Rudanella lutea DSM 19387: one gene and its partner. The protein of the gene in region 1 interacts with the protein of each later gene in a pairwise test. Links are inferred from orthologs where the notes say so. Each region holds a gene or a part of one and is shown on either strand. Other genes may lie near its edges.

What was found.
Region 2: the proteins of pepT (region 1) and tpiA interact in binary tests that used the Escherichia coli proteins (3 or more experiments, as listed by UniProt). The link is inferred for Rudanella lutea DSM 19387 from one-to-one orthologs.

What each region holds. Positions count from the first base shown.
Region 1 is NZ_KB913013.1:4,664,709-4,676,337, reverse strand. Bases 4,486-7,412 are described here. They hold pepT (peptidase T), read left to right. Parts: upstream 4,486-5,278; coding sequence 5,279-6,547; downstream 6,548-7,412. Other genes in these bases: RUDLU_RS0119325 (hypothetical protein), read left to right, coding at 6,920-7,412; RUDLU_RS0119335 (RNA polymerase sigma factor), read right to left, coding at 4,565-5,152; RUDLU_RS0119340 (hypothetical protein), read right to left, coding at 4,486-4,581. In the rest of the region: RUDLU_RS0119350 (hypothetical protein), read right to left, coding at 1-710; RUDLU_RS29730 (hypothetical protein), read left to right, coding at 848-1,021; RUDLU_RS0119345 (CHAT domain-containing protein), read left to right, coding at 1,116-3,917; more of RUDLU_RS0119340, read right to left, coding at 3,880-4,485; more of RUDLU_RS0119325, read left to right, coding at 7,413-7,546; RUDLU_RS0119320 (MBL fold metallo-hydrolase), read left to right, coding at 7,677-8,642; RUDLU_RS0119315 (S9 family peptidase), read right to left, coding at 8,878-11,328; RUDLU_RS0119310 (YciI family protein), read left to right, coding at 11,520-11,629. UniProt on the Escherichia coli protein: Cleaves the N-terminal amino acid of tripeptides.
Region 2 is NZ_KB913013.1:3,072,069-3,083,632, reverse strand. The notes cover bases 3,638-6,499. They hold tpiA (triose-phosphate isomerase), read left to right. Parts: upstream 3,638-4,617; coding sequence 4,618-5,382; downstream 5,383-6,499. Other genes in these bases: RUDLU_RS0112670 (DUF4097 family beta strand repeat-containing protein), read right to left, coding at 6,013-6,499; RUDLU_RS0112675 (cupin domain-containing protein), read left to right, coding at 5,440-5,937; RUDLU_RS0112685 (aspartyl protease family protein), read right to left, coding at 3,638-4,471. Also shown: rocD (ornithine--oxo-acid transaminase), read right to left, coding at 1-621; RUDLU_RS30020 (C1orf53 family protein), read left to right, coding at 740-907; RUDLU_RS0112695 (DUF885 family protein), read left to right, coding at 938-2,683; rpmB (50S ribosomal protein L28), read left to right, coding at 2,820-3,080; more of RUDLU_RS0112685, read right to left, coding at 3,206-3,637; more of RUDLU_RS0112670, read right to left, coding at 6,500-7,062; RUDLU_RS0112665 (FlxA-like family protein), read right to left, coding at 7,046-7,705; RUDLU_RS0112660 (RNA polymerase sigma factor), read right to left, coding at 7,754-8,338; RUDLU_RS0112655 (hypothetical protein), read right to left, coding at 8,593-10,242; RUDLU_RS0112650 (Uma2 family endonuclease), read right to left, coding at 10,264-10,830; RUDLU_RS0112645 (ATP-dependent helicase), read left to right, coding at 11,004-11,564. UniProt on the Escherichia coli protein: Involved in the gluconeogenesis. Catalyzes stereospecifically the conversion of dihydroxyacetone phosphate (DHAP) to D-glyceraldehyde-3-phosphate (G3P).

The DNA of each region.
Region 1 (11,629 bases):
TCGGTCACCACTGTTTTGTGCTGCCCGTCGCTATACCAATAGGTAACCTCAGCACCTACCCACGAGTGCTCGGGCGTAGTGGCCCCGGTTGGAGGCTTCACAAGGGCATAACCTACTTTCTCTCTTGTTTTTTTACGGTGAGGCCGCCAGTAAAATGCTAGAAAGCACGGCTGAGCAGGACTGCCAGCCGATCTGTCGGCACCAGCCGACTCGAGCATAACATGTTTCCGTTTTCGGCCCAGTCCTACTTTCTTTTTCAACCTCGGCGAACGGGTATCGATGGGCTGATTCTTATTCAGAAAAACAAGCTGTCCATTTTGTTCTTCTATCGACAGGTCCCCACCCGATTTGGCTATCAGGTAATGCGCCAGGGCTATAGTCCGAAACTTGGGCGATTTAATGGCGCGCACCCTATTCGGCACAATGTCGGGATTCAGCAAATAACTCACATTGGTTGCACTAATGGTGTCGGGCTCCTGATGGTTAATGGCCAACAACGATTTATAGGGTGCCTGGGCCAGATCGTCGGTAATTGCCTGCTGACTTATCCGAAGTGCCAGGTGGAAGGCTCTTAGACCGAGCACCACTTCTCTTCGATTGGGGTGGTTGAAAAAGGAAGGCGTATCAGTATCGTCGGGCAAGTAACGCTGGAGAAGCTGGTCAACTACTTCGTCCCGATGAATCGATTCATCAGTAGCTCTTTTTGTCATATGGGTGAGAATATAGTGGGCTTGAAAATTGACTGAAAATAAAGTGATTATCAAGGAATAAACGTGAAAATAAAGTGATTTGTAACTGATAATTATATTTTTTATATTTAAGAGTGCCATCAGAGACCTTTGCCTGCATGAAACCCATATGCAAGGTCTTGCTTGTCATGGCATTCGGAATGAGTGCATGCCGTGAGGTGGCTCCTCAACCTCAACCCCAAACCGAGGATCAGGTTCGCATTCGCCCAACCGGGCCAACCCCGGCCGTAAAGCCCGACAGTGTGGGCACACGCCCCCGGTACGAGTATTAAAGCGCGCTTCGCCAAAAAACCGCTACCCCACGTGGGAGTAGCGGTTTTTTTTGGCAATTTGGCAAGGCTTACCCAAACCTACTCCCCGTAACCTATGAAGCACCTTATACTTCTCTTGTTTATATTGAGTATAGAGGTTGTGCGGGCCCAACCCGATTCATCTATCCGCCAGATAGAAGACCTGATCGCGCAAGGGAACAAAGCAGGAAGTACCTTTGACAACACCCGCGCCATTGGTTTCTACCAACAGGCCCTGACCCTTAGTCATAAAGCCAGGTTACCGGCTTACTCCATTCTGCTCTGCGTAGACATCGGCATCCTGAAAAGCCAGTTGGCACAGGTACCCGAAGCCCTTGGCTACCTCCGGCGGGCCAATGGGTATTATTACTCCTTTCGCGACAAATCGGTTCGGCGTCGGTTCATGATCGACTTCGGCCTGGCCGTGGCCCATACCGGCCTTACCCAGTTCGACTCGGCTATGCACTATTATAACCAGTGTGATTATCTCATCAAAACCCACAACGATTCGCTCAAATCCTTCAACTACTACCTCGACCTCTACTACCTGGAGCGGTCATATCTGGCGCAGGAAACCATGAACTTCACCGAGAGCATTGCTCTCAACGAAGAAGCCATCCGGCGCTACAAAGCCCGGCATAAAACCGACGACGGCTCGGGCAATCATTACAACTCACTCGGTAAGTCGTACGTAGCTCTGGGGCAGTTTGCCCGCGCCGACTCGGCCTTTAGGCGTGCAGCTACCCTCTATGCCAACAACCCCTTGTTTGAGGCCATTATTCTCTGCAACCTTACCGACTCGCAGTTGCAGCAGGGCCGGGCGTCGGCGGGGGCACAAACCCTCCGGCGGGCCCAACAAGCCTACCAACGCTACCAACACCAAACCGGCGGAATCGATACCGATGTCGAGCGTCGGCTCCGGCAAAACCGGGCAGGGGTGTATCTGGCCCAGGGTGACCTGACCCGCGCGCAGGCCGCCTTTACCGAATTGCTGACGTTTTGCGCCAAACATTTCCCCATGCCCTCCGGCTTTCGGGCAGATGCGTACCTGAGTATGAGCCGTATGTACGAACAACAGCGCAAACCGGCAGCTGCACGCAACGCCCTCGATGCCGCCGTGCGCGAAGCCTACGGACCACGGGCTACCTCCCCCGAACAGGCCGTATTGCCCCGCTCACTGGTATCGGCCCTGACAGCACGGGCCGATTTTCTGGCCCGTTCCCCGGTTGCATCGCCCACCGAACGTGTGGCCAACGCCCGCGAGGCCCTGACCAGCTACGAGCAGGCCATAAGTCTGGTGGCATCGCTCCGGCGGGGTGCCCTACTCCCCGAATCCAAGGCTTTTCTGGCCGCCAAGGCCGCCCCGCTGTATATACCAGCGCTATCACTCTGCTACGAACTGGCGCAACAATCTGCCCAACCCCAGCTGTACACGCGCCAGGCGTTTTCTCTTTTCGACCGGTTTCAGAACAGCCTACTGGCCGATGCACAGCTTGAGCAGCGGCTCATGCGTCAATACCTGCCCACTCCCATGCAGGCCGAGTGGCGTCGGTTGAGTCAACGCCTGAGTCAGCTTCGGCTCGTGCGCGAAACAGGCAACCGTTCGGTCGAGGCCGAACTGGACCGAACCGAAAAAAGTCTGCTCGAATGGCAACAACGCACCGACCGTACTCACCCACAATACCGGCAGGCCCTGAGCCGGGTAGCGCAATTATCAATGAGCGATTACCAAACGGTGCTGCAACCGGGCGAAGCGTTGCTGTGCTATGCGCCTACGCCCACGGGGTTACTGGTGCTTGCGCTACACAAGCAGGGGGTTTTGTTTCGGCGGTTGCCGGTGAGCCCGGCCATGCTGGATCAGGCCCTAAGCCGATACCGGGCCGAGGTGAGCCGCAACCCCGGCATAGTGGGCAGTTATGACAGCCGCCCGGCACAGGCGGTGTACAGGCTGCTGCTGGCTCCGATTCGGGCGATGCTACCCAACCTTACCGCCCTGACGGTGGTTCCGCCACCCGACTGGCAAATTCCGTTTGAAGCCCTCGAAACCCCGGCCGGACGTTGGCTCATCCAGGACCTGGATGTGGGGTATCAGTTCAACCTGTCGGGGCGGCTTCTCCCACCCGACCCGGTACAAACCCAGCACGAAGCCCTCAGCTTTGCTCCATTTGCCGCTGATACTGGCCGCAGCCCATTTCGGATGCCCACCGGGTTTTTACTCAGGCCACTGCGGGCCTCCGCCGAAGAAGCCACCCTGCCCGATGGCCAAAGCTGGCTTGGTAAAACAGCTTCGAAAAAACGTTTTTTGCAGAATGCGCCACACGCCCGCTTGCTGCTCATAACGACCCACACCTACCCCGGACCGCGCGAAACGGCACTGGTATTTCACCCGGCCGGGACCGATTACCTGCTCTACCCATCCGAACTCCAACACGCCGACCTGCGGGCCGTGGGCCTGGCGGCCCTCTCGGCCTGCGCGACCGAGAAGGGGATTCAGTTACCCGGCGATGGGGTTCACAGCCTGGGGCGAGCTATGGCATGGGCGGGAGCCCAAAGCGTGACGTGCTCGTGGTTTAATGTCAACGATGAAGCGCAGGCCCTGTTAGCCCGCTATTTCTTTCCAAAGTTGAACAACGGGCAGTCGATCCGGCAAAACTGGCGACAGGCCCGACTTGAGTTTCTGGCCTCGCCCGATGCCAATCGGTACAGTGGGCACCCACACTGGTGGGCCGGTGTAGCTCTGTACGGTGGGCATACCCCTTTTGTGCCTGAGTCTTCCCGGCCCCCCATCTGGCTGATGGGGCTATTGGTCGGCACGATAGGGTTGGCCGGCTGGCGAATGTTCAATCGAAAAGGCCGCGCCAAAAAATTTGGGCTCTGATGCGAGTGCGGTCGAGCAGGGTACCGGGGAATCGGGGCTGCTCAATGGCTTCGTACCGGCTCCAGTAGTGACTGGCTTTATCAATAGCTCCCAGTTTCAGGCACGACAGAGACAGGTTCCACCAGATAGCCTCGCGTAGGTAGGGACTGATGGGGGCGCGGGCGGCTGTTTCGTAAAGAGTGACGGCCGCGGCAAAGTTGCCATCGGTATAAAATGCATTGGCGCGAATAAAATCGTTTAAGGCCTGCTGCTCAGCGGGGCGCAGGTCGTCGCGAGGGGCCTGAACGGCCTCGCGGTGCACCCCGGCGTCAAGGTCGGCATTAGCCAGGCTTACCTCACTCACTAGCAGGTACACCCCACCTAACAGCAGCAGTATGGCAGCCATAGCCAACCGCCAGAACACCGCCCGGCCACCCCGCGCCGAAACCACCTCCGGGGCAGACTTCGGTATGGATTCGGCATCGAGTTGAGTCATTACGGACCGCGCCATCCGAATCAGCTCAGCCTCTTGCGCAAATCGCTGCGTTCGTTGCAGGCTTTGCACGGTTTCGCGAAACTCAGGTTCTTTTTCCATACGCATTTCTATGGCCCGGCGGTCAGTGTCGGGCAGTTGATTAGCGAGGTATCGCTCTATCTGTTCAAGTACCTCAGTAGTAAGCTTCATATTTTTTCAGCAGGCTGCCAAGTTCCAGCTTCGCCCGGTAATATCGTTGTTTGGCCGCCTGAGTTGATATGTGCAACAAATCACCAATTTCCTGGTGACTCTTTCCCTCAAAATCGTACCACTGAAACAGCTGCCGGTCGGCCGGCGATAGCTGACCCAGAATTTGTTCGGAAATATCCTGCTGTTCCTGTTCGAGCAAATACGCATCGGGCTGTAACGGCTCCGTTGTGCCCTGGTCAATGTACGCCTGATCGCGGGCCATCCGGCCGAGGATTCGCTCCCGTTCTTTCAAATAAAGATTCCAGCAGATACGGTAGAGATACGTGCCGATAGTCGCTTCGTTGGGTTCGTAGGCTGTATGCCAGACCTTTTTCAGAAAAGTAACAATGGCCTCCTGAAAAACATCATTGGCCAATTCGGGGCCCAATAGTTCATTTTGGCTATCGGCCTTGACAAAGCCTTGCACAAATTTTTTATAACCATACAATTGCCTGACAGCCCACTCCACCCTCGACGGGGTGCGGGAGCGGATGGCATCCACCAGTTCACGGTCATTGGGTTCTTTTGGCATAACTCTCAGAAGGCGCGTTCTGCCAATTAATTAGCCTTACGCCCCAAAAAGTAACAAGAAAAATAGACATACCCCCCAAAAGGCCCCGGGCTCCGTGCCTATCTTTGTTTTTCTCCATTCGATACCATGCAACAGCCCGATACCATTACCGACCGCTTTTTCCGGTACGTGCAGATCGACACGCAATCGGACCCGACCTCCGCGGCCAACCCCAGCACCGAGAAACAAAAGGACCTGAGCCGCCTGCTCGTGCAGGAACTGCATCAGATGGGCATCACCGATGCCGAACTCGACCCGTGGGGCTACGTGTACGCAACGATCCCGGCCAATTCACCCAAACCCAATATCCCCGTCATCTGCTTCTGCTCGCACGTCGACACCTCACCCGATGTGACAGGCGCTAACGTGCGGCCCATAATCCATACCGCCTACGATGGCCGCGACCTCGTATTGCCCGACCGCCGGACCGCAGACGACCCGACCCAGGTCATCCGCCTGGCCGATCACCCCGATCTGGCGGGGCAGCTGGGTAACGACATTATTACGGCAAGTGGCACAACCCTGCTCGGAGCCGACAACAAGGCGGGGGTGGCGGCCATCATGACGGCCGCCCACCGGCTCATGACCACGCCCGAGATCCAGCACGGCACCATTCGGATTCTGTTTACGCCCGACGAAGAAGTGGGCCGGGGTACCGAAAAAGTTGATATAGCGAAGCTGGGAGCCGATTTTGGCTATACCATCGACGGCGAATCGGTGGGGACGCTCGAAGATGAGACGTTCTCGGCCGATGGGGTTCGGATTACGATCCAGGGCGTTTCGACCCATCCCGGTTTTGCGAAGGGCAAACTCGAAAACGCCCTCAAAATAGCCGCCGATTTATTGGCCAGCCTGCCCAAAGACACGCTTTCACCCGAAACCACCGAGGGTAAAGAAGGTTTTATTCACCCCGGCCATCTGGAAGGTAATCAGGACCGGGCTACGCTCGATTTCATCATTCGCGATTTTACGGTGGCGGGTCTGCACGAGAAAGAAGCCTATCTACAGGCCCAGCTCGACGCCGTTCTCAAACACTATCCACATTCAACGGCCGAACTGGTTGTAACGGAGCAGTACCGCAACATGAAAGAGGTGCTCGACAGCCACCCGGCCGTGGTCGACAATGCGCTGGAGGCTATCCGGCGGGCAGGGCTCACCCCGCAGCGCCGGAGCATTCGGGGTGGTACCGATGGGTCGCGGCTGTCGTTTATGGGTTTGCCATGCCCCAATATTTTCGCGGGCGAACACGCCTTTCACTCGCGGCAGGAGTGGGTTTCGGTTCAGGACATGGAAAAAGCCGCCGAGGTGATTGTCAACGTAGCGCAGGTTTGGGAAGAGCGGACGCCGGCCCTGTAAGAGCCCCAAATATGAGGCTACCAAACCTGCAAGGTCTTTAAGACTTTACAGGTTTGGCAAAGGCCCAACCCTGTAACTACTAACCATGAGTCATCCCGAATTTTAGGGTAGTCTAGGCCTCGACCCAACCCAATGCCCCGTTAGGGGCTCAATGTTGGTAGAAAAGTCGTCTCCCACGAGAACCCGAGCCCCGAAGGGGCGTAACTTGATTCGAGTTACGCCCCTTCGGGGCTCGGCTATTTGGATCATTTTCCCGTTAGCTATGGACATTAGGCCCCTAACGGGGCATCCTGGGGAACTTGGGCCTGAACCATCAAGATGTTGAAAATTCGGGATGACTCATGTTTTCGCAACTAATCACCTGCCACCTGCATGTACCACGACCCACTACTTCCTGGTCGCTACTACCACTTGTTTAATCATGCTGTTGGTGACGAAAACCTATTTCGTTACCACGATAATTACATCTATTTTTTGAAGCAATATGCAGCTTATATCCAACCCGTTGCCAGAACGTTTACGTATTGTTTAATGCCAAATCACTTCCACTTTTTGGTTCAGATTGCTGATGAAGCCGAAATTGAACATTGTTTTCAAACTATAAAACCGGAGGAGGCCAAACCCGTTTCGTTCAACCACTCTTCCTTTGTGGTACAGCAATTCAGCAACTTATGTAACAGCTACGCTAAGGCCTATAATAAACGTTTTAATAGACGTGGGTCACTATTTATTGACAAACTAAAACGCAAGGAAGTAGATTCCGATACGTACTTCACCCGGTTAATTGCCTATATCCACACGAATCCTGTACATCATGGGTTTTGTCAGAAGGCAGAATTATGGTCTTACTCATCCCTGACATCTGTGACCAGTTCAAAACCAACCTTACTTGAGCGCAATACTGTGTTAGATTGGTTTGGGGGCGTAGAATCATTCGTTGCTTTTCATCAACAAATACAACCCACTCAAAAAGGCGAAGACTGGGAATTTGGGTATTAGACTATCAAACTTGAAGTCAGCCCAAACCTGCAAGGTCTCAAAGACCTTACAGGTTTAAGACCTCGCTACCTCAATTTAATCAAACTTTGCGAAACGGCATCGGTTGAGTTGGTAACAAATCTCAACCGTTATGGAAATTCAAACCACCGAAACGGTCACCCGAAAGGCTACGCCATACGATGTGACTTACGACGTGTTTGGCATTAAAACACTGTTTGTTAACGTGTTCTTCATCGGCGACCCCGGCCCCGGCAACCCCTGGGTATTGGTCGATGCCGGCTTGCCGGGCTACGCCAATACCATCCGGCAGGAAGCCGAAAAACTCTACGGACCGAGCCCCGACGGCGGCCCCTGCAAACCACAGGCTATTGTGCTGACTCACGGCCACGGCGACCATGTAGGCTCGTTGAAAACTCTGCTCGAAGAATGGGGCGATGTGCCGGTTTACGCGCACCGGCTCGAAATGCCCTTCCTTACCGGTAAGTCGAGCTATCCACCACCCGACCCAGCTATTGGGGGCGGGGGCATGGCGTACCTATCGTGGGTATTTCCGCTCGGGCCCATCGACATCAGCCAACACGTACGCCCGATTCCCGACGATGGGCACATCGACGACCTGCCCGGTTGGCGGGCCATCCACACGCCCGGTCATGCACCGGGACATATTTCGCTGTTCCGTGACAGCGACCGCACCCTGATTGCGGGCGACGCCTTTATCACCACCAACCAGAACGCCCTGACGGCGGTTGCCACGCAGGCTCTGGAAGTACAGGGGCCACCGGCCTATTTTACGATCAACTGGGATGATGCCCGGCAATCCGTCAAGAAACTGGCCGATCTGGTCCCGCTGACGGCAGGCACGGGGCACGGCATCTCGATTCGCGGCCTCGACCTGACGCTGGAGCTGAGCCGATTAGTGGATAATTTTGACCAACGCTCGATTCCGTCACGGGGCCGGTATGTGAAAGAACCCGCCATTACCGACGAAAACGGGATCGTGTCGATGCCAACGCCTACCTCGTACCACGTAGCGCGTGGTCTGGCACTGGGGGCTGTGATTGCGGCCGGGCTATATTTCCTGCTGCGGAGACGGTAAAAATTTGTGCGACAACTAGTTGCTGATGCGAAGTACCTTCGACAGGCGTAACTGAACACGGCTCGTGTCGCACAGGCGGGCCATTTTCCATGCTCTCCGTTCAATAAAAGCCCCAACGGGGTGTAACAACTCAAACGAGCCCTGTTACACACAGTTGGGGCTTTGTACGCGAAAAAGGAAATTCTATTCGGGTAGTCGGCTTTTCGAAAACCGAACAACAGGCATTCAAACTACGCTACAACCGCTCTTCGAACAGTTTCAGAATCCGCTTGTATTCGTCCATCCAGCTGGTCGGCTCCACAAAACCGTGATCTTCCATGGGGTACGAGGCCAGTTCCCAATTTTCTTTTTTCAGCTCAATGAGTCGTTGGGCCAGCCGGACGGCATCCTGATAGTGCACATTCACATCGACCATACCGTGGCAGATGAGCAAGTGGCCCTTCAGCCCATCGGCGAAGTAAATCGGCGACGACCGACGGTACGCCAGCGAATCGGTCTGGGGTTCGTTGAGGATGTTGGCCGTGTAGCCGTGGTTGTAGGCCGCCCAATCGGTTACGGGGCGCAGGGCCGCACCGGCAGCAAACGTGCCGGGCGTTGTGAACATAGCCATCAGGGTGATAAACCCACCGTACGACCCACCGTAAATACCAATCCGGTTGGCCTCAACACCGTGGTTTTTAACGAGCCAGGCAGCTGCATCGACGTGGTCGGTCAGGTCTTTGCCTCCCATGTGCCGATAAATACCCGTACGCCAGTCGCGGCCGTAGCCTGCACTCGCCCGGTAGTCAATATCGAGCACCGTGTACCCCTTATCGACCAGGAGGTTATGAAACATGTACTCCCGGAAATACTGGCTCCACCACTTGTGCGCATTTTGCAGATAACCGGCTCCGTGCACAAACACAACGGCCCGGCCATTGGGTTTTACATCGCCCGATGGCTTGTACAGCCGGGCATAAATAGCCTGCCCATCGCGGGCCGGAATAGTCACCACCTGCGGGTCGCGCCAGGGGTATGCCTTAAACTCGGCCGTGGGCGAATCGGTCAGTTGCACCGGGGTTGCCCCAACCGAGCCAGCTTCCTTCTTTGGTGCGGTCTGTTTTTTACTGTTTGCTATTGATTGTTGCTCTAAACCAGCCAGATACAATTCCCAGGGGCGGTTGGCGTACGAGTGCCGAATGACCATGCTGCGCTCATCGGGCGAGAGGGTTACATCGTTGGCCCCGGTCATGGTGGTCAGTCGCTCACGCGGGCCGCCGGTTACGGCCATCCGGTACAGGTGTTGCTCGCCGGGGTGTACTTCATTGGTGGTCAGGAAGAAAAACTGCTTATCCTTCGAAAGTGTCACCTGCTGCACCTCGAACCGGCCCGAAGTCAGTTGCTTACGCTCGCCCGTGGTCAAGTTTACCGTGTACAGATGCGAATAGCCATCGGCCTCAGACTGGAAATAAAGCGTTTGTCCATCGGCCAGAAAACCGAGCGTACCGGGGTTCGGGCCAAACCCAATGTTGGGGCCACCCACCCAGGCATCGTCGTGTTGGCGATCAATGAGCTTGAGCGTGCGTGTGGCCGGGTCGAGCTGCATAATCCAGCGGTCTTTATTGTCCTGCGCCCGCAGCACCAGCACCGCGTACCGATTGGTAGCCTGTGGCGACCATAGCACGTTTGAGATCGTAACCGAGCGCAGAGCCGCCCGTTTGCTCGTGTCGGGTTTGGCCGATGTGGCCGCCCCACCCGTAAAATTGATCCGGTCGGTAATGCCGGGTACCGTTCGCAATGACACCGCCTGTACCGTGTCGCGGTCAATATCATACACAAACAACTCGTACGAGGCCAGCGGAGCTCCCACTTTGGTCCGGGCGGGCAGGTCTTCGGTAAAGCCCGACTCGGTTACGTAGCTGGGCACCACGGTACTTTTGGCACCCGAAGCCGCTTTGGCGAGCGTAAACGTAACAAACTTACCGTCGGGACTCAGTTGCGGGCTCATAAGCATCCGGCCTTCGGTATAAAACTGTTTGGGCCGCCTTGGCGTATCGCCTTTGTCAATTTTTTCGGATTCATCCCGCTTTTCCTTCCGCTCGCGCAATACATCGAACAGGCCCAGCTGCTCTTTTTTCAACAGGGTTTCCTGGGTATTGGGCTTAACCTCAGCCCGTTTGGTGCCGGGATCAAAGTAGGTAATCTGGCTCAGCTCGCCATTGCTCAGGGTCATGCGAAACAGATTGCCGCCACGCGAAAACACCACCGCCCGCTCGTCGCCCGAAAACTGCGGATTAGCCTCCCGATCCACCGTATTGGTCAACTGCCGGGTCTGGTAGGTACGGCAATCGACCAGAAACAGATCGCCGTTTTTGTCGTAGAGTTTCAGGCTGCGGTCGCGGTTATACACACCGGGGCCCGAGGGCAGGCTCCGGCGCTCGGCGGGGCTTACCTTCTGCGGCTTACGGTCGCCCGCGAGCACTACCTTGTAAAGCGAGTCCCCTTTGGCTTTTTCGGGGTTCCAGTTGAAATAGACGGTTTTGCCATCTTCGGCCCAGAAAACGCCCGAGGGCGAGGTGCCAACCCAATTTTTAGGGTCCTGCATGATTTTCTCGACGGTCAGACGGGACGATGAAGCGGCCGGTTGCGGTTGGGCAAACGCCGGGCATGCCATTACCGCAATGGCTAAGTAGTACAGACGGAGCATTGTTGTTATGAAGAAGCGATAAAAGGCCCAAATTAGGAAGAAAACCCCGAATCCGACACGACAAGTGCCCCCTTGGCCCCACCTGGGTACTGGTACGGGGCCTGGTTTCGGGCTGCATCGCCGGTCCATCCGGACAGGGACGCCCAAAAGCGCGGCAATCGTATTATCTTGGTGCCCAAAACAGCTACGCAATGCTTTACGTTGTACACGCCTACGATGGCACCGACGAACAGGCGCTCGACCGCCGGATGGCCGTCCGCCCAAACCATTTTGAGGGAGTTCGCAAACTAAAAGAGATGGG
Region 2 (11,564 bases), 1.6 Mb from region 1 along the record:
CGCTTCGCCCTGAATCGGCTCGACCATGAAACCCGCAATGTTCGGGTCGGTTTGAAAAAGGCTTTCCAGAGCAGGCAGGTCATTGTAGGGCACTTGCAGATAGCCGGTGAGCAGAGGGCCAAAATCGTTGGTGCTACTGGCGTCGTTGGAGGAGGAGATAGCCGCAATGGTACGCCCCCAGAAGTTCCCCTCGGCAAACACGACCTTAGCTGCATTTTGCGGAATACCCTTCACTTTGTACGCCCATTTGCGGGTTAGTTTCAGGGCGGTTTCGCCCCCTTCCACGCCCGCGTTCATCATCAGTACCTTGTCGTAGCCAAAATATTCGCAGAGAAACTTCTCGCACACGCCCAGCTGATCGTTATAAAACGCACGAGAAGTGAGTGTGAGCCGACCGGCCTGCTCCATCATGGCGCCAATAATGCGCGGATGGCAGTGCCCCTGGCTAACCGCACTGTAGGCCGACAAAAAATCGTAATACCGATTTCCCTCGACATCCCAGACAAAGACACCCTCACCCCGCGACAGGACCACCGGGAGTGGGTGATAGTTGTGAGCGCCATAACGTTCTTCGCGATCAATGGCCTGCTGGCTGAGTGATGTGGACAGGGTAGTTTCCATGAATTTACGATTAAAATTAAGGCCTTAAAGTGGCTCAATTTTACTTTTTGACAACCATATAGCCTAACAAAGGGTTGCCATCAAAATTACAATCTATTTTAGCAACCCCCAATTTCTAATGTCCACCCGCCAGAAGAAGCGAACAGTTCCGGGCCTCAAGGACGAGGATTACTATTATACGCCCGAGGGTTTTCTGGTTTTTACGGCCGCTTATCACCTTAAGCGGGGTTACTGCTGCAAAAACGGCTGCCGACACTGCCCCTATGGGTTTAAAAAAACAGCCTAATTTTAGGAGTCATTTCTGATTCCTAAACGTATGGCTATTCGTTTGCTTCTTAGTGGGGTGCTGTGTCTTGCCACCCTTCTTCCCAGTTTCGCTCAGGCTGTCTCTTCGCTGTATCGCCAAACGAGCGACATGCACCACCTCATGACGCAGTATGCCGCTGATAAGGGGAGCCTGAGCCGGTTTTACACCGTTGAGAACTCCCCCGAACGCCGGGAGCGGTTTGAGCGGCTCACCACCGATTATCTGCAACAACTCGATCGTGTTGATTTCGATAAAATGCCCGTGGGTAGTCAGGTTGATTACCTACTGTTTCGCCGGAGTCTGCTGGTCGAGCAGGCTGAGCTGGCTAAAGAGGCCGCCGAGGTAGGTCAGATTAAGCCCTGGTTTCCGTTTGCTGAGGGGATCTACGCGCTCGAAAAAGTACGTCGGCGTGGAGCATCGCTCAATAGTGAGCAGGTAGCCGCCGATTTGGCGAAGCTGGCCCGGCAAATCGGCGAAACGCGCGCAACAGTCGAGAAGGCAGGACCCATGTCGGCAGCCCTTGCCCAACGGGCCGAAGGAACCGCTCAGGGGCTTCGCTCGGCTCTGAAAAGTGTGTTTGAGTTCTACAACCAGTACGATCCGCAGTTTACGTGGTGGATACCTGCTCCCTACGAGCGTGCCGATAGCCTGTTGGGAGCTTATGCGCGTTTCTTTGCCCAGAAGGCTAAAGCCGCTACGCCCCCGGCCAACGACGGCAGCGGCATTGTTGGTACGCCCGTTGGTCGCGACGAGATTGTGCGACAGCTGGCCTTTGAGTACATCGCTTACTCGCCCGAAGATCTGATCGAAATTGCGAACCGGGAGTTTGCCTGGTGCGACCGTGAGCTACTCCGGGCGTCGCGCGACATGGGTTTCGGCGACAACTGGAAAGCCGCTCAGGAAAAAGTCAAAAACAGCGCGGTACCAGTTGGGAAACAACCCGAAATGATTCTGCGGCTCTACGATGAGTCCATCGCGTTTCTGAAAAACAAAGACCTCATTACCATTCCGCCCATTGCCGAGGAAACCTGGCGGATGATGATGATGTCGGCCGAGCGGCAACGGTTCAGCCCGTTTTTTCTGGGGGGCGAGACACTGCTGATTTCGTACCCGACGGCCGCTATGAGTCAGGAAGAGAAGCTGATGAGTATGCGCGGCAATAACCCCCATTTTTCGCGCTCGACCGTACACCACGAGCTGATTGCAGGCCATCATTTACAGGGTTTCATGAACAACCGCTACAAAACATACCGGCGCTTCCGCACGCCGTTCTGGACTGAGGGCTGGGCGTTGTATTGGGAGATGATTCTGTGGGACATGAACTTCCCGCAGTCGCCCGAAGACCGTATTGGTATGTTGTTCTGGCGGATGCACCGCTGTGCCCGTATCATTTTCTCGCTCAATTACCATTTGGGCAAGTGGACACCCCAACAGTGCATCGATTTCCTTGTCGATCGGGTAGGGCACGAGCGGGCCAATGCTGAGGGGGAGGTGCGCCGTTCATTTGTGGGAGGCTATGAGCCCCTGTATCAGTTGGCGTACATGACAGGCGGGTTTCAGTTCTACGCCCTCAAGAAAGAGCTGGTCGACAGTGGTAAAATGACCTACAAGCAGTTTCATGATGCGGTGATGCAGGAAAATTCGCTACCGGTCGAAATGCTTCGGGCTATTCTGACCGGGCAACCGCTCAACCGCAGCCATAAAGCGAACTGGAAGTTTTACGGCGACATAAACAGCGGGGACAAAAGACGGTGATTTACGGGTCAACGGCTGCCCGGATGCTGCCTAACGTCCAGCATTCCAACGTCTTTTTCGTTTTATACAGCCTTGAGTTGCAGATTATCAGGAAATTCACCATCTTTGCGCCCTCAAAAGGAAAATAGCAACGGTCATGGCCAGAGTTTGTCAATTAACAGGTAAGCGCACGCGTGTAGGGAACAATGTCTCACACGCCAACAATAAAACGAAGCGTAAATTTTTCCCGAATCTCCAGAAGAAGCGTTTCTACATGGAGTCGACGGGCGAGTGGATTACCATGAAGGTAGCCACCTCTGCTATCAAGACGATCAACAAAAATGGTGTTGAAGCCACCCTGCTGAAGGCTGCCGAGCGCGGTACGCTTTCGGGCCGGATTGTTGTTTCGCCGAAGTAATCAGGTAGTACCAGCCTCCGATTGCTGGTTTTCCTGTTGTAGAAAACGCCAGATGCCCGGCATTGAGCGCCTGCCTGTAAACCTTACAGATGAGCGCCCAGTGCCGAGCATCCGGCGTTTTTAATTTAAATAACGCGCTTCAAGACAAACTGAGCCAGCGCAATGTGCCCTTTTCGGCGCACTACCATCGTTACTTCTTTGCCCTCGCCCCGCTGCAAGAGCTTGTAGATATCGCTGATGCTCATGTTGTGGGCCGCCGTGTTGTTGATTAGCAACAACTCGTCGCCCTCAACCAGTCCGGCCAAGTCGGCCGGTGATCCTTCAATAATCCGACCGATGTAGTAATTCTGAAAGCTCTCGCCCCGCGCTTTGAGCTCCAGGCCGCTCATGTCGTGCTCAAACGTTTCCTTCATAATTCGCCGGATCGGCTTCATCACGATAAACCCATCGCGGTAGTTGAAGGTAATTTTAAATCGTCGGAGGAGTTCGCAGCCCACGTTGCCTACACGCTCGGGTGAGTTGGTCAGTTTAGTGCCAAACGCCACACTGTCGGGAAACGAAGCCAGAATATTGTCGAGCTCATAGCGGCCAAAGCGTACTTTGGGTAACCGGCCCATACTGCCGTTGATCACGCCGTTTAGCCCGCGGCCCAGCTGCGCCCGGATAATGCGGTCGGGGAGGGGCAGGTTTTCGGGGTTGCGCGTACGGTCGAGGAGCAGGGCGTGCCCCGCGCCCGTGTCCAGAATGACCCGCAAGGGTGTCACCCGGTTGCCCTCCACGAGCGTCATGGCATCGGTGTATGGCTTGGTATCCTGAATGGTAATGGGGTATTTCTCGCCATGCCGCTGCCGATAGCGGTATTTATCGGGCCGGGTGAGGGTGATCTCGTGCAGCTGAAAATCGATGGTGACCACAAACGTATTGAACAGGTCGTATCCGAATATGCCGTGAATCGGCACGCCTACGTATTCCGAAAGTTTCAGCACATCTTCATCAAGCACGACAATGTTATGGCGATTGGCCCGTAGGTAGCCAATACTGAGCTGATTGTCGATGGCTACCGAAGCCGTCAGATTGCCACCCTCGCCTGCTCCGGCAAGTTTAACCTTACGCGTAAACCGAAGCTTCTGGTTTCGGATGGCTTTCGGATCGGTTACGATGGTGCTGCTGACGCCCGTATCCAGAATAAAGCGTAGCGTGTCGGAATTATTGATCCGGATCGGGATAATAATCAGGTTGGAGTGAAGCTGAAACGGAATGCGGGCCCAGCTACGGTTTCCCGCCAAAAAAAAGCCAAACCGATCTTTATCGGGTACGTGTTTGTCGGGGGTAGCCTGTACCGAGCTACCGAGACAAAACAGCCAACCCATGACCAGTAAAAGCACTTTCATAACTGTTTGTATTACATGGGAAATTTACTAAAAAATAGCCTATTAATGCAGAATGTTTCGACGAACGGTGTATTTGTGCCAAAACCCGGTGTGCAGTGGGTGAAATCCACTAATTTCGCCCGCGGAATTCAAACATTATCAAGAATATGCGGAAGCGAATAGTTGCTGGTAACTGGAAAATGAATAAGACCTACGAAGAGGCTGTAGCGCTGGTTTCGGAGGTTGTAAACATGGTAAAAGACGAGGTGACCGGGAATACCGAGGTGGTGCTTTGCCCGCCCTTTGTGTACCTGACCACCCTGAAACAATATATCCCGGCCGGGGGGCGTATTTCGCTGGGCGCGCAGAACTGCCACGAAAAAGCCTCAGGTGCTTATACGGGCGAAGTGGCCGCGTCGATGTTGCAGTCGATCGGGGTTGAGTACGTCATTCTGGGGCACAGCGAGCGCCGGGAGTATTTTGGCGAAACTAACGCACAGTTGGCCGCTAAGGTTGATGCAGCCCTGGCCAACGGCCTGAAGCCTATTTTCTGCTGTGGTGAGTCGCTCGATATGCGCGAAAACGGTGATTATATCGGTTTTGTGAAAGCGCAAATCACCGAGAGCCTGTTTCACCTGAGCGCCGAGCAGTTTGCCAACATTGTGATTGCCTACGAGCCGATCTGGGCAATCGGTACGGGCCTGACGGCTTCGTCGCAGCAGGCGCAGGATATGCACCTAGCCTTGCGCCAACACCTGGCGAGTCAGTATGGTGAAGAGGTAGCCCAGAATACCTCTATTCTGTACGGCGGTAGCGCCAACGCTCAAAATGCGGCCGAGTTGTTTTCGCAACCCGATGTAGATGGCGGCCTGATTGGCGGTGCCTCACTGAAGTCGCGCGATTTCACGACGGTGGTAAAGGCGAATAACTAACGTATAAAAGGCCGGCTTGCCGGTTGGTGAATGAGTGCCGTTTGTGGCTCCTTTCTTATGACTGCACACGATTTTGTTCAGGCTTACCACATGCAGCCGCACCCCGAAGGGGGCTACTTTGCGGAGACCTACCGCTCGGCAGAAACCATAGCGCACGAGGCTCTGCCCGCCCGGTTTACGGGGGGGCGGGCGTTCAGTACGGCTATTTACTTTTTGCTGGAGAGGCACCATCGGTCGGCGCTGCACCGGATTCAGGCCGATGAGGTATGGCATTTTTACGCCGGTGGCCCGCTGAACGTGTACGTCATCGACCCGGCCGGGGCTTTGTCGGTGATCCGACTGGGAAACAACCCGGCTGCGGGCGAGGTGTTTCAGGCGGTGGTACCGGCCGGTTGCTGGTTCGGGTCGAAACCGGCCGAGGGCGTTTCTTTCTCGCTTGTAGGTTGTACCGTAGCACCGGGCTTTGACTTTGCCGACTTCGAGATGGCCGAGCGGACCGACTTGCTCCGGCATTATCCGCAACACCGCGAGGTAATCGAATTACTAACCGATTAAGCAAACAAAACGAGCAGCCTCAGGCTGCTCGTTTTGTTTGGAACCGATAGGGCGACAAACCCCGAACGATGCTGACTACCGAAAGGTAACGTCGCCGAATTTTGACACGACCCGTACGCGAGGCCCGGAGCCCCGGCCAATTTTACCGATGTACTGCCGACTTTTGCCCGGTCGGTTTTCGTCGTTAGGCTGGGTGGTCAGCAGGAGGTTCTGACCGTTGGGGTATTTGAACCCGCCGTACGTTACCGATACATCGAAGTCGTAGCCGGTTTCGGCATTGATAGGCAGGGCTACCGACGAATAATTGGCCTGAATATCGACGTTGTCGGCTGATTTGAGCTGTTCGATCTGGAACCCGCCCGAGAAGTCGAGCTTCATTTTGCACGACTCCCGCAGGGTGCCGATCCGGGCACCTGAGTAGCTGATGTTCGCGTCGATCTTGCCTACTTCACCAATTTTCAGCTTGCCAAACTTGTTGTTCAGAACCAGCACATTCGCTTTGTCGAGTTCGAGGTTCGAGTACGCAATGGCGAGTTTGCCCGCGTCCATGTTGCGGATGTCGGCATTGCCGAAAGCCACATCGATGTCGTTTTGCCGTCCGCTGAGTTGCTGGGCCGTAAAGTTGCCGTAGCGGGTGTAGATGTTCAGCGGAGCCTGGAACGTAGCCACGTGGGTGTTACCAAACTTATTACGGACCGTAAGCGCGTTGTTGCGGGGCATCTGCACGGTGTAATCAATCCGGACATAGTTCTTTTCGCCATTGCCATTTCCCCAGTTTGTCCAGCTGCCCGACTGTTTCTGCAACTCCGTTTTGAGGGTAATCTGGTCGCCGTCGCGCTTGTCGGTGATTTCTACTGAGTTCAGGAAATCCTGCGCGCGGCTGTCGGTGCTAGCGTTGGCCGTAATCACGATCTGGACCCGAATCTCGTTTTTATCCCACAGATCCACGTTGACTTGCCCGAACTGATTGTCGATCAGAAGCTTGTCTTTCTGGTCCACATCGAACATCTTGATGACGGTTCTCTTTTTCTCAATGGCCCCCTGACCGTCTTCGATTGGGGTGTTGGCTGCTGCCAACGAGAGCGGCAGCAACAACAGGTACGCTACTTTATATAAGGTTTTCATTTGTCTTGTTGTTTTGTCCTTTCATGCGCTGAATTACACGCAGCTGTTCATTCAGGAGGTCAATCTGTAATTGTAAATTCTGAATCATGGCCTGCACCAGCACTTCCTGGTTCGGGGTAGCCGGGAGGTCGGCCTTCAGATTCTGGTAATTGCGCTCCAGGCGGCTCAAATCGCTGGCAAAGGCCTCATAGAGCGACGGGTTACTGGCTGTCATTGACTTCAGCTCCTCACGCTTGGCGTCGACTAAGCGGGTGTACTGCACAAACTCTTTGGCATATGTCGGGCTCACGGCTACCACCTCGGGTTGTTCGGCCACGCCGTAGCGGTAGTTGAGGAGCCAAAAGCTACCTACCAGCAACAGCACGGCTACCGAGGCCGCCATCCAGCGGTTGAAGCCCAACGTATTTTGCCAGCCCCCCCGGTACACAGACCCAAACGGGCGCTTGTTGTGGGGTGTTTGTACGGGTTCGGTCATGAGGTCGGCCAGAAGCCCCGCTTTGGCCGGTCCTGCATGGTCCTGATTCGCCGACGAGTCCGGGATTGTGATGCCCGACTCGATGCGTGCCCACAAATCGAGGGAAGGCTCGTCGGCGTCAAAATCTTCGCGGTTATCGCGGATAAATCGTTCAAGGTTATTTTTCATAGGTCAAATTCTCCAGTTGTAGTGGTTCACCATGTGTCAACATTTTTGTTAGTCTTGCTCATTGGTGGCCAATACAGTCAACAATCGTTTCCGCCCCCGCATAAACTGTGTTCGGGATGTAGTTTCGCTGATGTTCAGAATCTGACCAATCTCTTCGTGGTCATACCCTTCAAACAGATACAGCGACAATACGACCCGGTACCCTTCCGACAGTTGTTGCATCGCCTTGCGTACCCGCTCCACATCGAAATTGATCTCGGTTTCGTCGTACGGCTCCGGCGACGCCCAGTCGAGCGACTCGGCCGACTCGTCGGTGCCGGTACGGGTGGTATCGAGTTCGACAAATTCAACCCGCCTGCTCCGGAGGTGGTTGATGGCCCGGTTTACCACAATCTGCTTCAGCCAGGCGCCAAATGTACTCTGCCCCCGGAAGGAGTGAATGTGGTTGAAAGCATCCAGAAACGCTTCCTGCAACGAATCCTCAGCCTCGGCCGCATGGTTCAGGATTCGCAGACTGACGTTGTACATCGCCTTCGCGTATTGGCGATACAAGTCATACTGGGCCTTGCGCTCGCCAAGCTTGCAGCGTTCAACAAGGTCAACGGTTCGGTCTATGTACAGTTTCGTTTCCAAGCAATCGTTCCGGAGCGGTTGAGGGTCGAACCGCCGAAGCGGGGCGAATTCAAAATAAAGACAACCTAAATACGTTGGTGTTGCACGTGCGCGCAAAAAAATGTGTACTGAGCTTAGAAGATGTACTTACCAAAACGCCATGTATCAGTCAATTACCCCTGCCTGGCGGGTGTTTTGGGAATACGACGGTAGGGACGGTTTCGGATGTTATGGGCGTTGATTTGGAGAGTATATAGAAACCCGGCAGTCAATATCTACCAGCAGGTTTCGGTAAGCCGTCGTTTCCAGTCGTTCAGGTCGTTGTGGTTCAATGATTGCCAATATTCCACTACCGAACCCCTGAAATAACCGACGTTGCCCTGACGCAAACGATCGCGTTTGTTTGTGATTTCGTCGGAGGCTACGTAATCAAACACTTTTTGAACGGCGGCTGCATAGTTGCTGGGCGTACAGCGAAAAACATACGTAGCCCGTTTGTCCTCGACACTTTCCCACAAAATATACACGTAGCGATGGCCGTGGATGGGAAACAGAAAGGCATCTTCGGTCGTAACGGTATCGTTGCTTTCATTACGACGGTGCTCCCGTACGGGTACGATTCGGTAGTTTGACGAGTAGGCCCCGCACAGATGTTTCAGGTAGAGTGAGCGGCTTTCAGGTGCATACGCCCGAATCAGGCGCTCGTTGCTCCAACGACCCAAAAGCGTTCGGGCAAAGTAGTCGGGGTTTTTGATGTCGGCACTGGTCAATGCCTGCTCAATCTCAAGCCGGTCGAAGACTTGGTCGAGAACTTCGGCATTTTTAACCTCAAGGACTTTTTGCGTTTTTGGGTCGACGCGTAATTCCAGACTGGTGTTCCTGAAAACTGATAAATATGGTTTAAGCTGATTGAAAGACTTTTGAGAACGGGGGAGGGATATGGTGTATTGATGAGTTTTAAAAAAGCCGGTATCAAATGTAATTTGACTCCATGGTATTGATAACGCAATTTCTGGAACAGGATATGTCGTATCAGAAATACTTGGCGAATAGGATTGATTTGTCCTTTTACTTTCCTGCTTTTTTACCCATTTTTCAAGTTTGAATTTTGATAAATTATATTTATATTTTAATAGATTTGTTAAGTGCTTAGTGTCTATATTTATGATAAACAAGTCATAACGTGTGCGGTAGTAGTTGAGGGTTTGCAGAGATAGCTTTTCTTCAATTTTTATAGTCGACCTTACAAACTCATTAAACTTTATTAATGATGAGTAGTCTGTAGGGTCTTTTTGAGTTGCTACACGTTTGCTAGCTTTTTTGTGGCTTTTTACAATCAGTTGGCTTTGTTGGTCTACATTATTCTTTAATTTATTAGGCTGGCCTTTTGAGGTAACTGGACTTGGTACAGGCTGCAGGCCGTTGGCTTCTTCCTTTAAAGAAAGAGCCCTAAACTCTTTTGCACTACTTTGAATAGCTTTTGTCTTTAATGCAAGAAGTAAGCGTAAATACTCTTCAATTTCTCCTCCGGCTTTTCGTAAGCGTTTTGGATTAAAGTCCCTACTATAACTGTTGCTACAAATAACGTTATAATTACCATCAACCTTTATACCAATTTTCTCGCTCTTTTTAAACTTTACTCCTGTGAAATAAAGTGCCCGGTCTGCCTTAAGCCTTTGGTTTTTAGGGTGTTGGTTGGCTTTTTTTAAATTAGGCAACTTTGAGGAAGTATCAGCACGCAAAGCAGCTAACTGATTCTCTAACTCTTGGAGCTTGCTCTCTAATAACTGTTTCTCTGCTTCCTTATCTTTGATCTTATTGGCAAGTGAAGCAGTATACTTTGATATTTCAATCCAATTTATGACAAGATTGATATTACGTTTCACAGACATAATTTGATCCTCAATCTCTTTTCTATTTTTCATCTTTCGATAGAAATAAAGTAATCACCCAAACAACTCCTCAACCCGAAACTCAAACCCCGGTACTACCGCTGAAGCCGAAATGAGATCCGATCCTTTGTAAGCCTTCGACTCATCTGGGGAGTTGTACACATAGATCCGTTGCTTGTTGGGGACGATGTACCATACCAACTGAGCGTCGGCGTCGAAATAGTCCTGAATTTTCTCCACAACGTCTTCGAAGGATTCAGAATCGGACAGGATCTCTATAGCAAACCGGGTACTGACCCGCCCACCCCGACGAATAGCTAATAGCTGATCGGCGGTGAAATAAGCGAGGTCAGGGACACGCTTACGGACACCGTCCACGTACGAATCGGCTTCGGGGAGTAATTCGTGGCCTTGTTGGTACGCTTCGGTGCGTGTGAAAAGCCGGGTCAGGAAAGCGGCTATGTAAAACTCGTCCTGTTTCATGGCGGGTTTTGGAATGATTCGCCCCCGAACAAACTCGTAGCTGCCTTCGTGGATGTGCTGCCGCTCCCATAGTTCAAATTCGGCTACGGTCTGTAGATTAGAAGGGAACGATAGGACAGATTGAGTGGGGGTAATCATGACGTTGCGTGGCTTCTGTGTAAGTCAAAGATACGAATTTTCAGACCTGCCCTCAACCAAATTATTTCGTACTTTTGATTGTTATATAAGGACGTTGGACACTGAGTCCTGGGCGTTAGACTGATGCTATGGTCTAAGCGGTTACCACTCAGCTTCCAGCGTCTTCATTATCTATGATCGACTATATTTCGAGCTTAAATGACCCCCAGCGCGAAGCCGTTACCCACGGCAACGGGCCGTTGATGATTATAGCCGGGGCGGGGTCAGGAAAAACCCGTGTGCTTACTTACCGGATTGCCTACCTGATCGAAAACGGGGTCGATCCGTTCCGGATTCTGTCGCTGACGTTTACCAATAAGGCTGCTGGCGAAATGCGGCACCGGATTGAGAAGGTGGTCGGGAGCGAGGCCCGCAATATCTGGATGGGGACCTTCCACTCGGTTTTTGCCAAGATCCTCCGCATTGAGGCCCGGGCCATTGGCTACACCAGCAATTTTTCTATTTACGATACCGACGATTCTAAGTCGTTGCTCCGGTCTATTATCAAAGAGATGGGGCTCGACGATAAGGTGTACCGAGCTAATAGTGTGTTCAGCCGGATTTCGGCGGCCAAAAACCGGCTTATCGGCCCCGAAGATTACCTGGCCAATCCGGTTATCAAGGCCGACGACGAATCGGCGCGGATGCCCGAGGTGGGGCGTATCTACAAAGAGTACGCCCGGCGTTGCTTTGCG